Regions from separate parts of the Ruminococcus sp. MCC718 genome, predicted to be linked through region 1. Evidence: riboswitches for the same ligand, from Rfam matches in the RefSeq annotation. Region 1 holds a riboswitch; the other holds the start of a gene.
The links. Region 1 has a riboswitch for FMN ahead of ribD (bifunctional diaminohydroxyphosphoribosylaminopyrimidine deaminase/5-amino-6-(5-phosphoribosylamino)uracil reductase RibD). Riboswitches for the same ligand answer to the same signal wherever they lie in the genome.
Positions count from the first base shown of each region.

Region 1 (8,237 bases):
TCCTTTTCCAGATCAAACAGGACGATAGATGCGTACGCTGTACCGAGTGCATTGATGATCCTCATACGTTTCTGACTCTGTTTCAGCGTAACCTTTTCCAGATTACTCTTGATCAGCAAAAACAGCAGATATACAAGAATTGCCACAGCCGTGTACAATCCACAGACAACCGTCCGTGCCATAAATATCTGTGATGCCGGAAAGAATATATAGATCGCATATTCTTTCATTTTATCTTTATGGCCGTACCAGATCTTATGATCTAGTTTTATGCGGATGATCCTGCTTTCATTTCCTTCCGGCCTGCTGTTGTAATATTTCCGCATTTCCTGCATGGTCTTTCCAAGCAGTGTTTCCTGATTGGTACTGACAACCGTATCATCGAGGCATACCATGATCACACCATGCATATTGACCAGAAAATCTGAAAAAACAGATTCCAGTGTCATATCATCCAGTGTATTGCTGTTTTTTTCTGCATAGGCGATCACCAGACCTTCGGCATCCTGACGCGGCACAACTGCAAGATCATACTCCTCACGGTTCACCGTAATGCGTTCTGTGTAGGTTGCTTCCGGATGTTCCAGAACTTCTTTTACATAACCTTTGCCGATAATTTCGTTCCACAGATTTTCCGAATCCAGATTCTGCTGTCCCTGAAGCACTACATTCAGATTTTTATCAGATACAAAGACACCGCTCAGTCTCTGTTCCGTAATGTATTCATCCAGATCCTGCTGTCCGTATTTATTAATTTTACTCAGATTTGTGCCCAGTTCCTTTGTTTTATCCAACAGCCGCACCAGACTTTTTACCCTGTCATTTGCCGTATAATTATCATAATCCTGCAGTTTATTTTTGGCAACTAAAGTTGTCTTATCCAGTGTCTCACTCAGCTCTCTTCGGTCTAATCCCGTAAAGATTCCCCATACGATCATCCCGACCAGAATCAACACGATCAAAAGGATTCCGGATATTCCCGGGCGTTTTTTACTTTTCATCGGAACCTCCTCTTATCACAACTTTCTCCGCATCAAGTCCATATTTTTCTGCAATACTGCCAATCGTACCATCTTCACTCATTTCTTTTATCAGCCCGTTTATCTTCTGGGTAAGCTCCTCATGCGTCCCCTTTTGAAATGCAATGCCTATTTTTGAAATATAAGGACTTTCATCCAATAATCGATATTTGCCCTTTCCATTTATAATAAGTTCATTCAGCAAAGCTTCATGTCCTGCAATCGCATCGACATATCCTTTGCGAAGTGCTGCAAACATATCTTCCGTTGTCGCAAAGCAGTTCACCTGCTTTACTTCCGGCAATGCAGAGTCGATCGTATGAAAAAAGAGTTCAGCTGCTCTTGTCGTATCCTGTACTCCAACATTCTTCCCGAGAAGATCATCGAATGTCTGAATATCACTGTCAGAAGCAACTGCGATCACCTGACGGCTGTACAGATAAGGTCCCGCCCACTGATAATCGTTTTCCCGGTCATTCATAGAATAGCAGCTCCAGATACAGTCTATCGTACCGTCCGCAAGGCAGGTGTGTTTTTCACTCCACGTAATAAACTTAAAATCTGGTTCATACCCAAGTTCATGAAATACTTTCGATGCGATCTCAATGTCAACGCCGGTATAATTTCCGTCCATGTCAAGATAAGAATACGGCTCAAATTTATCAATGCCCACTGTTATCTTCTGCAGACTGCCATCCGACTCCTGCTCCTTCTGGTTACTGCAGCCACATACGATGCTTATCACAAAGACGAAAACTCCAAGTAACATCAGATTTTGCTGACGGCTGTGCAAAAATTTCCGATATTTTCGATTTCTGGCTGTTCTTTTTTCAAAATTCATGTAGTTACTCCCTTTTATCTGCACGGTTATATGATTTTTCCTGTAAAACTGTAATATTCCTATTATATAATATCTCCTTGATACGGTCAATTTAAAATCCTCTGTTTTTCTGATAAAAGGAAAAGGAATACTTTTGTTAGTTTTATCTAACTTCCTTTTGAAAAAAACCGCATGAAAACGAAATTCGTATCACACGGTTTCAACAAATATTTCTGACATTACCCAATCACACTTACACCAAATGGCATAATTCTGGTATATCCCCTACATGCTCTGCAAAATAATCTGCTCCGTCCAATTCTCCCTGATCACCATATCCATACAGACATCCGGCAAACAGACTGCCACAGGATCTGGCACACTCCAGATCCTGTTTTCTGTCTCCGATCACCAGATAAGGGCCTGGATATTCCCGGATAATATCCTGCACAATCTCCGTTTTTGGATGAAATCCATAGGATTCGCAGTCATAAAATCGCTCGAACCATCGTTTCATACCAAATTCTTCCCAGTGTGCCTTTCGATATGCCGTTTTACAGTTACTCAGGACTAGAAGATAATATCCCTGATTTTTCAGCGTCGTAAGCATCTTTTCTGCTCCCGGATACCACACGGCCTTATGTTTTCTGACCTGTTCGATCATCCGCTCGCCCACCATTTTGCTTGCCTGATCTTTATATTTCTGATCCAGTTCCGGCATAAAAGTGTCCCACATTTCTTTGCTGTTCAGTCCAAGCCATCCGGCAATCTTTGAAGATGCTATCTTTTGTTCTTCTGCGACTTTCTGTTCTGTCAGCCACTGATAAGTTTCTCGAAATGCCGGTTCATAAATTCCAAGTGTCTGGTGAATCGTCCCGTCATAATCAAATATGATCGTTTTTATCATCCTTTATTTCCTCATTCTTAAAGCTGTTTCATCAGATTGACCATCTCAATCGCAGACAATGCACAGTCATATCCTTTATTTCCTGCCTTGCTTCCTGCACGTGCAATAGCCTGCTCAATATTCTCAGTTGTGATTACTCCGAATAATACCGGAACTCCGGATGCAAGTCCAACCTGTGCGATTCCTTTGGCAGCTTCGCTGCACACCAGATCATAGTGTGATGTATCGCCGCGGATGACTGCTCCCACGCAGATCACTGCATCATACTTTCCGGACTGTGCCATCTTCTGTGCAGTCAGCGGAATTTCAAATGCTCCCGGTACCCATGCAGCAGTAATATTCTCTTCTTCGACTCCATGTCTTACCAGTCCGTCAACTGCACCTCCCAGTAATTTATTGACAATAATCTCATTAAATCTCGCCGCTACGATACCGACTTTCATTCCCTGCGGTGCTACTACTTTTCCTTCTACCAAATTGATCTGTCTCATGATTTTTCCTCCTGTTATTGTGAACTTAATATTTTTTTATAAATTGATGTGAGTGTCAAAAGTCCCCAACTATGATGCCTACGGATTGTTCCGTGCATCGCACTCCCACAATCCTCTCCGGTATTCGCATATCGTGGGATTATCATCCCACTTTTATGTCTACGCTCCGCTTCGGTCGGAGCAAAACGAACATCCACTGGATGTTCTGCTCCATATCGGGGCGGGTCCCAAGGTCTTTCATCCACCTATGAGCAAGCTCATGTGGATTTAGACCTTTTGACCCTGGCATCATAAATTGATCGCTTTGAAAATATGTCCCATCTTTTCCTGTTTTGTTCTCATATATTTCAGGTCATATTTCTGCGGCGGAATCTCCAGCGGTACTCTTTCATTGATCTTCAGTCCGAACCCGCCAAGTCCGTAGACCTTATCCGGATTGTTCGTCAGTAATCTCAAAGATTTTACACCAAGGTCTGATAAAATCTGTGCCCCGATCCAATACTCGCGAAGATCCGGTGCAAACCCTAATTTTACATTTGCTTCCACAGTATCGTATCCCTGCTGCTGAAGTGCATATGCTTTTATCTTATTGATCAGACCGATGCCTCTGCCTTCCTGCCGCATATAAAGAATGATTCCTCTGCCTTCTGCTTCTACCTGACGCATCGCAGTCTGAAGCTGAAGACCGCAGTCACATCGAAGTGATCCAAATGCATCTCCGGTCAGGCACTCCGAATGTACACGGCAGAGCACATCTTCACCATCTCCGATCTCACCTTTTACCAGTGCAAGATGATGTTCTCCTGTAATATCATTGATATATCCATGAATTTTAAAATCACCGTACTGTGTCGGGAGATCTGCAACCGCCTCTTCTTTTACGTGTTTTTCATGTACTCTCATATAATCCTGCAGATCACGGATTGTGATAAAGGTCAGATTGTGTTCTTTTGCCATTTCCCACAGCTGCGGTGTGCGCATCATGGTACCGTCTTCTTTCATGATCTCACAGCACACACCGCATTCTTTCAGTCCGGCCATTCTCATAAGATCCGTCGTTGCCTCTGTGTGACCGTTTCTTACCAGAACACCGCCTTTTCTGGCAATAAGAGGAAATACATGTCCCGGTCTTCTGAAATCTTCCGGTTTTGCCTCCTCGTCCACACATTTTCGGATCGTATAAGAACGCTCTGCTGCCGAGATACCGGTCGTTGTGTCTGCATGATCCACTGCCACCGTAAATGCAGTTCCGTGATTATCGGTATTTTCAGCAACCATCGGCGGAAAATTCAATTTTGCCGCAATTTCCGCACTCATTGGTGTGCAAATCAGTCCTTTCGCATAAGTTGCCATAAAATTAATATTTTCCTGCGTTGCAAATTCTGCCGCACAGATCAAATCTCCTTCATTTTCTCTGTCCGGATCATCGGTAACCAAAATGACTTTTCCTTCCCTTAAATCTCTCAGTGCTTCTTCAATGGTATTGTACTGATTGTTTTGTGACATAATAAATATCCTCCTCTTAAAATCCGAATTTCTCCAGAAATTCCATCGTAATTCCGGATTCTTTTTTCTCTTCTTCGTTTTTCTGAATGCCAAGCAGCCTTTCTACATATTTTCCGATCACATCATTTTCCAGATTAACCGGATCACCCGGCACTTTTTCCAAGAGTGCAGTTTCTTCTCCCGTATGCGGAATGACCGAAACCTGAAAACCCGTTTCATCTACTTTCGCTACCGTCAGGCTGATCCCATCGATACAAATGGAACCTTTTTCTACGATCAGATGCAAAATCTGCGGTGATGTTCCGATCGATACCCAGATAGCATTTTCTTCCCGGATCATGGAACGGATCACACCGGTTCCGTCAATATGGCCGCTTACGATATGTCCTCCGAATCTGCCATCGGCAGCTATCGCACGCTCCAGATTTACTTTGCTTCCGGCCCTGCTGCTTCCAAGACTGCTCCTTCGGATTGTCTCTGCCATTACATCTGCGGTAAATCCATCCGACTGAAGCGATGTAACGGTCAGGCATATGCCATTTACGGCAATACTGTCACCAATCTTTGTGCCTTCCAGTACTTTTTTCGCTTTCACTGCCAGAACTCCGGATTCTCCTGTCAGCTGTATATAGCGGATTGTTCCTTTCTCTTCTACGATTCCTGTAAACATGACTCCTCCTGTTCTTTTCCACACACCTGACATGTGATTCGGATATCCTCACCGATCTGGCAGATATCGGTACATTTCAGCTTTACTGCTTCTGAAGGGAAACGGACACCGATGCCTTCCACCGGTGTTTTGCTGTTCATACCGCCAAATAATTTCGGTGCTATAAAAGCCTGTACTTCCTGCACAATTCCAGCTCGCAGAGCACTGTCATTTAAGGTGCCTCCGCCTTCCAGAAGAATACTGTCAATGCCTTCTTCCCCGAGATATTTCATCAGTTTTTTAAGATCCACCTGATTGTTTTCATCCGGACAGCAGATCGTCTCAACTCCCATTTCATGTAATCTTTTTCTTTTCGCTTCTGTATTTTCCGAATCTGCATAAGCCACAATTGTCCGGTACTTTCCTGCACTTTTTACGATCTGACCATCCAGCGGAATCCGAAGCCCGCTGTCACACAGGATCCTGATTGGACTTTTCCAGCCTTCCACCCTTACATTTAACATTGGATCGTCCGCAAGCACCGTTCCGATGCCCGCCATGATCCCCATATACCGATGACGCATATGCTGTACTTCCGCTCTTGCTGCTTCTCCGGTGATCCATTTCGATGCACCTGTTTTCGTCGCAATTTTCCCATCCAGTGTCATGGCATATTTCATCACCACATAAGGTGTCTTCGTTGTAATATAATGAAAAAATACTGGATTGAGCCGATCACATTCTTCCCTCATAAAATCCTCAATGACTTCAATACCTGCTTCCCGCAGCATCTTTATACCTTTTCCTGACACTTTCGGATTCGGATCTCTGGAACCGATCACCACTCTCTTGATCTTCTGCTCAATGATCGCCTCTGTACATGGAGGAGTTTTGCCATAATGACAGCAAGGTTCCAGTGTGACATAAATGGTCGCACCTTCCGCAGATTCCGTAAGTGAAGCGATCGCATTACGTTCTGCATGAAGCTCTCCGCATTTTTTGTGATAGCCTTTTCCGATAATCCGCCCGTTTTTTACGATCACTGCCCCTACCATCGGATTCGGATTTGTCCAGCCCTCTCCTTGTTTCGCCAGTTGAATAGCCTGGAGCATATAATTCTGATCTGTCATTTATGTTCCTTCTTTCCAAATTTATTTCTTTTGTGGGATAGGATAGATTTCAAGTCGAACGCACGTGAGACTTGGTGCGTGATTCTGGTCAGCGAAAGCTGACATATTCTTCTCAGAATCACTGCACATTCTACACTTCGTTCCGGTCGGCACAAAACCATTGTCCACTGGACAATGTGTGCCCTCGCGGAGCGTTTATCTCAGTCGGAGATTGTACTCCCACTGAAACAAATTTGTTGCTCGCCATTTATAGAAGTGGGAGTCTTCTCCGACTAAGATAAAAAATCCCCTGCAGAATATCTACAGGGGGGGATTGGTTACCGTGATTGATAAATGGAACTCCGACTAAGATTAAAAAAGCTCTGAAATGGATTACCATCTCAGAGCATCGATACTACATTCATTTATCTGAAAATCAACTGTACTATCATCTTCTTCCATCCAGACTGTACTGTCGGCTCCGGAATCTCACCGGATCATGCCTCTCGGCTCGCGGGCTTTACCGCCGGTAGGGAATTGCACCCTGCCCTGAAGATATTTTTTTCTATCATAGTACTTTATTCACGATTTGTAAAGGGGAAATTTTAATGCTCCGATTATCCTGTTACAGCCAGCTTTCCAGAACATCATTCAGCTTATTCATATCCAGCGGTTTTGCGATATGTCCATTCATGCCTGTATTTTTTGCAAGCTGTACGTCTTCTGCAAAAGCATTGGCAGTCATAGCAACAATCGGCAGTTTTCCCTGTTTGCCCTTAAGGCTCCTGATTGCTGCAGTTGCCTCATAACCATTCATGACAGGCATTTGGATATCCATAAAAACAAGATCATACAATCCTTCCGGAGAAGCTTCCACTTTTTCAACTGCGATTTTTCCATTTTCTGCTGTTTCCACTTCTGCTCCTGTCATCTGCAAAATTTCAACACCAATTTCTCTGTTCAACTCATTATCCTCAACCAGCAGAATCCTTTTTCCTGTATAATCTGCTTCTGACAGTTTCTCCAGATAATTTCTCGCTGTATTTTCTTTTCTGCCTGAAGTAAACTGCCGCAGTGTAGCCGTCAGCCGGGAACGGAACAGCGGTTTTGCAATAAAAGCATCTATGCCCGCCGCCTTTGCTTCTTCTTCCATCTCGCTAAATTCATAAGATGTCAGTACAATGATGGTAATTTCTTTACCTATCCGCTTCCGGATCTGTCTGGCTGTTTCTATGCCATCCATATCCGGCATCTTCCAGTCTAAAATAACAGCAAAATAATCATTTTTTAGCTCATGACGTGCATAACAGCACTCAACGGCTTCCCTGCCGGAGAGAACCCATTCGCCTGTAATACCGATTTCTTTCAGTGTGGCAACTGTACTTTCACAGCAGGTTCTATCATCATCCACAACCAGAACAGGCAGATTCATCAGATTTATGTCCTGTTCTTTTTCTTTTTCCTGAAGCTCCAGATAAATCGTAACCGTAATTCTGGTTCCCTTGTGTAAGGTGCTGTCTACTTTAATATTACCATTCATCAGGTTCACAATATTTCTGCTGATCGCCATTCCCAGACCAGTTCCCTGAACTCTGGTTGTCCGGTGGTCATCCGCACGACTGAAAGGATCAAACATGATTTTCTGGAATTCCGGTGACATGCCGATCCCATTATCCTCAATCGTAAATTCATAGCATCCAAGTTCTGAAAATCCATTTGGCTTTTCCTCTATGGAA
Region 1 is NZ_WQNP01000021.1:46,431-54,667, reverse strand. Features, by position in the region: gene GPK60_RS02705 (response regulator) at 1-1,001, opposite strand, end outside; gene GPK60_RS02700 (transporter substrate-binding domain-containing protein) at 991-1,860, opposite strand; gene GPK60_RS02695 (HAD family hydrolase) at 2,093-2,746, opposite strand; gene ribE (6,7-dimethyl-8-ribityllumazine synthase) at 2,764-3,237, opposite strand; gene GPK60_RS02685 (bifunctional 3,4-dihydroxy-2-butanone-4-phosphate synthase/GTP cyclohydrolase II) at 3,526-4,743, opposite strand; gene ribE (riboflavin synthase) at 4,760-5,413, opposite strand; gene ribD (bifunctional diaminohydroxyphosphoribosylaminopyrimidine deaminase/5-amino-6-(5-phosphoribosylamino)uracil reductase RibD) at 5,395-6,522, opposite strand; FMN riboswitch at 6,948-7,062, opposite strand; gene GPK60_RS02670 (response regulator) at 7,127-8,237, opposite strand, start outside.

Region 2 (8,237 bases), on a different contig from region 1:
CTCTGCAATATGCAATCTCATCTTTTTTTGTAACCAGTATCACTTCATCTATAAATTCGCATTCTTCAAATTGTCTGAGTGCGTAATACAAAACTGGTTTTCCAAACAGATCCATATACTGCTTCTGTACCTGACTGTGCATTCTTTTGCCGCTCCCTGCTGCCAGAACGATCGCCGTGTGCTTTTCTTTCATTTAGCGTTCCCCCAGTTTCAGATTCGGAACTGCATTCAGATCCAGTCCGGATCTTGTTCCTGCCAGATATTCATAATATCCTGCCACTCCGATCATCGCTGCATTATCTGTACAGAAAATCGGGGACGGATGGTAAAATTTGATATCTTTCTTTCTGCAGGCTTCTTCCATTGCCATGCGAAGTGCTGAATTGGAGGCAACTCCCCCTGCAATAGCAAATTTATCAAATCCATATTCATCGATTGCCCACATGGAATGTTCTACCAGAACATCCACAACTGCTTTCTGAAAGGAAGCTGCCACATCTGCTTCTACGATCGGCTGGTTCTTCATTTTGCATCCATTCAGATAGTTCAGGACTGCTGACTTCAAACCGCTGAAACTGAAATCATATGGTGCATCTGCAACTTTTGCTTTTGGAAATGAAATCGCCAGCGGATTTCCTTCTTTTGCAAGTTTATCAATCTTTGGTCCGCCCGGATAGCCAAGTCCGATCGCACGGGCCACTTTATCAAATGCTTCTCCAGCCGCATCGTCTCTGGTGCGTCCGAGGATTTCGTATTTTCCGTAATCTTTTACCACAACCAGGTGTGTATGTCCTCCGGATACTACCAGGCATGCAAACGGCGGCTCCAGATCCGGATGTTCAATATAATTTGCAGAAATATGCCCTTCTATATGGTGCACACCTACCAGAGGCAGATTTTTAGCATAGCTGATCGCCTTTGCCTCGGCTACTCCGACAAGCAAAGCCCCCACCAGTCCAGGTCCATAGGTGACCGCGATCGCATCCAGATCATCCAGTGTGACGTTTGCTTCTTCAAGAGCTTCTGTGATGACCTGATTTATTTTTTCAATATGCTTTCTTGATGCAATTTCCGGCACTACGCCGCCATAAAGTTTATGCAGTTCAATCTGAGAGGAAATAACATTGGACAAAACCGTTCTTCCGTTTTTCACAACAGAAGCTGCCGTTTCATCACAGGAACTTTCGATTCCCAGAATCAGTACATCTTTCTTTTCTTCCATCTCGTATCTATCCTTCCTATTATATCAAGCCCAAAGGCATTGATTTACCAGACTTTTCTGTCGACTGTCATTCCTCTTCAAATGACAGCACTGTACTTTTTCCGTCTTTTCCCGGGTAAGCATTTGGGAAAATTTCACGCACGCCATCCATAAATTCTTCCGGACGTACCAGTGACGGACTGTAATGTGTCAGCCATAACTCTGACACTTCTGCTTCCGCTGCCAATTTTGCTGCTTCTTTGAACATCATATGTTTATGCTCCAGTGCCTTAGACTTTTTATCATCCTCGCCATACATGCCTTCGCAGACAAACAGATCTGAGTGCTCTGCATTCTGGATGATGGATCTGGTCGGTCTGGTATCTGTCGTGTAAGTCAGTTTGATTCCCTTTCTGGCTTCTCCAAGAACCATATCCGGTGTATAGTGCACACCCTCAAATTCGACAACATTCCCCTTCTGAAGCGGATTCCAGCAGCACAGCGGAATATTTGCCGCTTTTGCCCGCTCTACATCAAATTTCCCCGCACGGTCAATCTCCATAGTATATCCGTAACAAAGCACATTGTGGTTTACACGGAATGCACGGATTCGATAACCGTTCATCTCAAAGGTTTCTTCTGTTCCCTGGATTTCTTTATAATATATTTCAAAAGGCAGCTCCGGTGCAATTGTCCGAAGTGCATTCACCACACGTTCCAGCCCCTTTGGACCGATCAAAGTCAGCGGTTCATGACGTTCTGCATTTCCCATCGACAAAAGCAGACCCGGAAGCCCGCTGATATGATCCCCGTGATAGTGTGTAAAACAAATCACATCGATTGGTTTAAAACTCCACCCTTTTTCTTTGATCGCGATCTGTGTTCCTTCGCCACAGTCGATCAGAATACTGCTTCCGTTATATCGCAGCATCAAGGCTGTCAGCCAACGTCTTGGAAGCGGCATCATACCGCCGCATCCAAGCAAACAAACATCAAGCATTCTTTTTTCCTTACTCTTTCTTCAGTTTCTTTTTCTTTCGTTTCTTCTTTCTTTTCTACAGCAGCTCTGTCTCTTCTTTTATTTCTGGTTTTAATACAAATTCTGCTGTCATTTTATCGTAACAAGGTTCACACAGATCGAAGCTGTGGCATTCTCCGTCTTTTTCCGAAGGATATCCCCAGATTTTTTCAATATGAATATATTCTTCCATGTCTCTTCCAATCGTATCCACAATTCTTTTCCCGCAGCTGTTGCAGTAAATCTTATTCTCTTTTCTCATCGTATCCTCCCCAGGTGATACCCCTTTTGTATGCTTTTTCTGATTTCCTTTGCGACAGCAACAGTATAACGAAAAGTATTCCTTTCGTACAGTGGGAATTAGAGGAATCCTAGTGGTTGCCGTATTTCCACATGATCAGTGCATCTTCTTTTGGTTTCTCGTAAAAATTCGGTCGGATACCGGAACGCTCAAACCCAAGTTTTTCATATAAATGGATAGCAGGTGCATTGCCAACCCGCACTTCCAGTGTGAAATTTTCGATTCCGCGTTCATATCCACGCAAAAACAATTGCTCCAGAAGTTCGGTGGCAACCCCTTTTCCGCGAAACTTCTCCACAACTGCTACGTTTGTGATATCAGCCTCATCAAAAGACTGCAACAGTCCGCAATATCCTGCCAGTATTTCCTTTTCATATGCAACCAGATAGATCGTCTCTTTCTGACGCAGTGCATCTTCAAATCCTTTTCTGCTCCATGGCCGGGAAAAAATCTGACTTTCTGTTCTTACAACTGCCTCCAGATCTTCTGCCTGCATTGCACGTATTTCAAGCACGATTCTGTTCTTCCCTTTCTTTTCGCTCTCTCTCTGCCTGAGAAAGACGCAGATAATCCGGTTTATGTTCCATTGCACTTTCTGCTCGTCCCTGTACATAGTACTGTGCTCCAAGAACTGCAACCGCAGATGCACGCTGTCTGTTCATATGTGCCGGAGCAAACGAATACGGAATTTTCATCACTTCCGCCAGCGTTTTGCGGTAAACCGGAACGCCGTCGCCAAGAAAAATAACTTCTCTTCCAAGTGCATTAAGTTTTTCTGCAATCTCTGTGACAGAAACCGCCATCTGATTTTCCAGTATCTGGAGTTTTCCATCGCAGAATTCGTAAATGCCGGTATAGACCTGGTTTCTTCTTGCATCCATGATCGGGCAGACGATTTTATCTGTTCCCCATAAATCATAGGCCAGTCCGTCTACCGTCGGAACCGGTATGATCGGTTTGTCAAGTGCCAGCCCCAGACCTTTTGCCGTGGCAGAACCAATACGCAGACCGGTAAAGGATCCCGGCCCGGCAGCGATTGCGATCGCATCCAGGCTGTTTAAGTCCAGATTTATCATATCTCCGATTTCTTTCAGCATCGGAAGCAAGGTCTGAGAGTGTGTTTTTTTATAATTTACCGTGTATTCTGCAAGTAAAATATCATCTTCTACAACAGCAACCGATGCCACCAGCCCTGAGCTGTCTATTCCCAAAACTTTCATGTTTTCCTCCTAAAGCTGTGCTTTCTTTTCCTCCGGATCTGAAATCGTGATCTTGCGGTAATCAAATCCTTTTTCCAGATTTTTCTCGATTTCAATAGCGATCACATCCGGCGGCAGAATCTCCTGGATCAGATCTGCCCACTCGATCAAGCATACACCTTCACCGTAAAAACAGTCCTCGTAGCCGATCTCTTCCATCTCTTCGATATCACCGATGCGATACACATCAAAATGATAAAACGGCAGACGACCGTCTTCGTACATCTGCACAATCGTAAAGGTCGGGCTGTTTACCGGCTCTGTGATGCCAAGCCCTGCTGCAAGCCCCTGTGTAAAAACGGTTTTGCCTACGCCAAGATCTCCGGTCAGTGTATAGATCTGACCTGCCTTTGCATTTTCACCGATTTTTTTTCCGAGTTCAAATGTTTCTTTTTCGCTGTTTGTCTCTATAATCATAATTTCACTTTCTTTTTTGGCATATTTTTTTGCACTAAAGTTACAAGCGTATCGTATTGTTCTCCGATGGCTTCTTTTGGGAGAACAAATGCATTTCTTTTTCCTGAGTAGATCAGCACATTTTTTTTGCTGCTGCATACTTTCAGTATATTCTTCCAGCCGCACTGTGCCTTTTCTTCTCCCTGTACGATCTCGATCCCTTCGTCATTCAAAATGTAAGTGACCGGATTTTTAAATACTTCGCTTTTTTCTACCTGCCTTTTTGATTTTGTATAAAGGCTGACCGGAAGATAAACGATAAACCACACACCGAACAGACAGTATACGATGCTGTAAGACAGATCTGTTTTGCCCAGCGTCGTGCCAAACATCACAAATGCCGCAATTCCGAGGATGATACCAAAAATGCCGCTGAAACTGCGGTAAGTATGGTACATCATGAAATCATACATGATCTTCGGTGTCATTTTTACTTCAACTTTTGCTTCCACCTTTTCCTCCTGTTGTGTTTGAAATTTTCTGTTTCAAGTCGAACGCACGCGAAACTTGGCACGCAATTCTGGTCAGCTCTGCTGATATTTACCTGACAGAATCTATCTGACCTTAGCATTTGATTATAGCATACCAGTTTTTTGCTTACAACTGCAAAAAGCCGAAAGGTTCTTCTTCTTTCAGAAAATGCATCAGCATATATGCACACATGATCGCCACACGCTCTTCTTTCAGGATGCGGCGTACCTCTTCTCTGTCTGCCAGCACGACTTCCAGATCTTCGGTATCTTCCAGGCCTTCCCGGCTAATCTGACCGCTCGCATAACCATAAACCGTGGCACAACATTCATCTGTCATGCCGACGCTTGTAAAAAATGGTCTTTCATAGAGCGGATCCGGTGTCAGCGGTGAGAAATCAAGTCCGGTCTCTTCTTTCATTTCGCGGATGCCCGCCTGCCTGTAATCTTCTCCCTGGTCTACCAGCCCGGATGGCAGTTCATAAATATAATCATCCAGCGGATAACGGTACTGGCGTACCAGCACAACCCTGTCTTTTTTCTCCCCATAAAGACTGTAAATGATCACACCGTCCGGCTTTTCATTTCTTGTATTTATTTTCAGATCATTCGGTGTTTTCGCTCTGGATGAAACATAATAATGGATATCGCCGCCCATCCGGTCTTTTGCTTCCAGATCATACAGATTCAGAAATCTGTTTTCTGTCTGTTTATTGATCTTCTGTATTTTTGACATTTTCTGCCGCCTTTCTCTTGATAATACCCGCACTTTCAAGATGCCTGGGTTAAAATCCATATCTGATACAGCATCTGTTTCGTGTTTATTTGTTTCCCTGCTCACGAAAAAAAAGAATACCACGTAACTTTAAAAAGCACAAGCTTTCCTCCGGTTACATGGTATTCGTTTCGAGTTATGTGATATTCACTTTTCTGTATTAGAACTGTGTTCCGTGAAGAATCGGGCTTACGTGCTTATAAAGCAGGAAGGTGATCGCACCAACGATCAGTCCTTTTAAAATGTTAAATGGTGCAACTGCCAGAACAACAAAAGTGAGCAGGCTGTTGATTGCCGGATTCACTGCCGTTCCCATGGCAACCAGTGCATCGACCGGCATACCGAATGCCTTTCCATATGCCGGGAGCAGCACAAAAGCATTTAAGAAGCATCCGATAAATGCCATAAACAGCGTACCTGCGATCATTCCGATCACTGCACTTTTTTTGCTTTTCTTTTTCTGGTAGATCAGACCTGCCGGTACGATCATGGCACAGCCAATCAGGAAATTGGCGAAATCTCCGACACCTGCGGTCGATGATCCTTTAAAAAGCATGTGCAGTACGACTTTGATCAGTTCGATAAACATGCCTGCGACCGGTCCCATCGCAAAGGTACCGATCAGAACCGGAATTTCACTCAAGTCAATCTTATAGAAAGACGGTGCAAAGAAAAGCGGTATTTCAAACATCATCAACACAACGGAAACCGCCCCCAACATACCAATCTGCACCAGATTTCTTAAGTTACTTCTTTCTGCAGTTGTTTTCACTGCATTTGTACCTGAACTGTTCATACGTCCATCTCTCCTTTTTGAATTTAATTCACAGGAAGATCTTCGTCTGATACGATGCCATCATTTTGAAATAAAAAGCCCTGAATCTGTTCTACAGATTCAGGGCTTTGATATACCATCGTATGTTCTTCTCTCATCCAGACTTTGACTGTCGGTCATGGAATTTCACCATGTCAGCCGCTTACGCGGGTCGCGGACTATACCGCCGGTGGGGAATTACGCCCCGCCCCGAAGATTTCTGCTATCTGCAATTATAAGATAATTTTTTCTTTTGTCAAGCATTTTCGGAAAACTTTTACAATTTCATGGACAGAGAAATTCTTTTTTTCTTTAGGTCGATGCCGATCACTTTCACATCGATGATATCGCCTACTTTTACGACATCCAGCGGATGTTTTACGAACTTTTTACTGCTCATCTCAGAGACATGCACCAGGCCGTCCTGATGTACACCGATATCCACGAATGCTCCGAAATCAATGACGTTTCGAACGGTTCCTTTTAGTACCATTCCTTCTTTTAAGTCTTCCATCGCAAGAACATCGCTTCTGAGGATTGGTTTTGGCATTTCATCTCGTGGATCTCGGCCAGGTTTTTCCAGTTCTGCCGTGATGTCACGCAGTGTCGGCTCGCCGATTTCCAGCTCTTCTGCCATTTTTTTGTAATCTCTGATCTTTCCGGAAATTCCGTTTAAATTTCCAGCTGTGATGTCTTCTTTTGTATAGCCGAGACACTCCAGAAGTTTGCCTGCTGCCGCATAGCTCTCCGGATGGACTCCTGTGCAGTCCAGTGGATTTTCTCCGCTGCGTATCCTGAGGAATCCGGCACACTGCTCAAATGCTTTTGGTCCTAATTTTGCAACTTTCAGAAGTTCTTTTCTGTTCTGGAAGCTTCCGTTTTCTTCGCGGTATGCAACGATATTTTTCGCGATCACTTTGGAAATACCGGAAACATAGGAAAGCAGGGATGCGGATGCGGTATTTAAATCCACACCGACACGGTTTACACAGTCTTCCACGACTCCGCCCAGTGCTTCGCCCAGTTTTTTCTGGTTCATATCATGCTGATACTGTCCGACTCCGATGGATTTTGGCTCAATTTTCACCAATTCTGCCAGCGGGTCCTGGATTCTTCTGGCGATAGATGCAGCACTTCTCTGTCCTACATCAAAATTCGGAAATTCTTCTGTTGCCAGTTTACTCGCAGAATAAACAGATGCACCGGCTTCGTTTACGATCACATACTGCACTTTTTCCGGAATCTCATGGAAAAGCTCTACGATCACCTGCTCAGATTCTCTGGATGCCGTTCCATTTCCAACGGAAAAGAGCGTGATGTGGTACTTGCGGATCCATTCTTTTAATTTTTCTTTTGCCGCCTGGATCTTTTTTTCATTAGTCGGTGCTGTCGGGTAAATGACGGTCGTATCCAGCACTTTTCCGGTCGCATCGACAACCGCCAGCTTACATCCGGTACGGAACGCCGGGTCCCAGCCAAGCACAACCTGTCCGGCGATCGGAGGCTGCATCAGAAGCTGTTCCAGATTCTTGCCAAACACCTGGATCGCACCATCTTCTGCCTGCTCGGTCAGTGCATTGCGGATCTCACGCTCTACTGCCGGGGCGATCAGTCTGCGGTAACTGTCCTCGATCACTTTTTCCAGGAATTCGGAAGTCTGCGGATTTTCACGCACCATGATCTGTTTTCTTAAATAACCAAGAATCCGATCTTCCGGAGCTTCCAGTTTTACGGTCAAGAATTTTTCCTTTTCGCCGCGGTTGATCGCCAGCACACGGTAACCTGCCATTTTTGCAACTGGCTCTTCATACTGATAGTACATCTCGTAAACAGAAGCTGCTTTCTCATCTTTTGCTTCTGTCACGATTTTACCCTCTTTCTGTGTCAGGCTACGGATGCGGATACGGTAATTTGCATCATCTGAAATCGTCTCAGCCAGAATA
Region 2 is NZ_WQNP01000074.1:18,823-27,059, reverse strand. Features, by position in the region: gene ispD (2-C-methyl-D-erythritol 4-phosphate cytidylyltransferase) at 1-193, opposite strand, end outside; gene tsaD (tRNA (adenosine(37)-N6)-threonylcarbamoyltransferase complex transferase subunit TsaD) at 194-1,222, opposite strand; gene GPK60_RS07970 (ribonuclease Z) at 1,290-2,201, opposite strand; gene GPK60_RS07965 (hypothetical protein) at 2,257-2,481, opposite strand; gene rimI (ribosomal protein S18-alanine N-acetyltransferase) at 2,591-3,034, opposite strand; gene tsaB (tRNA (adenosine(37)-N6)-threonylcarbamoyltransferase complex dimerization subunit type 1 TsaB) at 3,027-3,740, opposite strand; gene tsaE (tRNA (adenosine(37)-N6)-threonylcarbamoyltransferase complex ATPase subunit type 1 TsaE) at 3,750-4,196, opposite strand; gene GPK60_RS07945 (YcxB family protein) at 4,193-4,687, opposite strand; gene GPK60_RS07940 (NUDIX hydrolase) at 4,833-5,441, opposite strand; gene GPK60_RS07935 (ECF transporter S component) at 5,641-6,276, opposite strand; FMN riboswitch at 6,398-6,516, opposite strand; gene GPK60_RS07930 (Tex family protein) at 6,572-8,237, opposite strand, start outside.
Region 2: it holds a riboswitch for FMN, as region 1 does, so the genes downstream of both, GPK60_RS07935 (ECF transporter S component) here and ribD (bifunctional diaminohydroxyphosphoribosylaminopyrimidine deaminase/5-amino-6-(5-phosphoribosylamino)uracil reductase RibD) in region 1, are expected to answer to the same signal.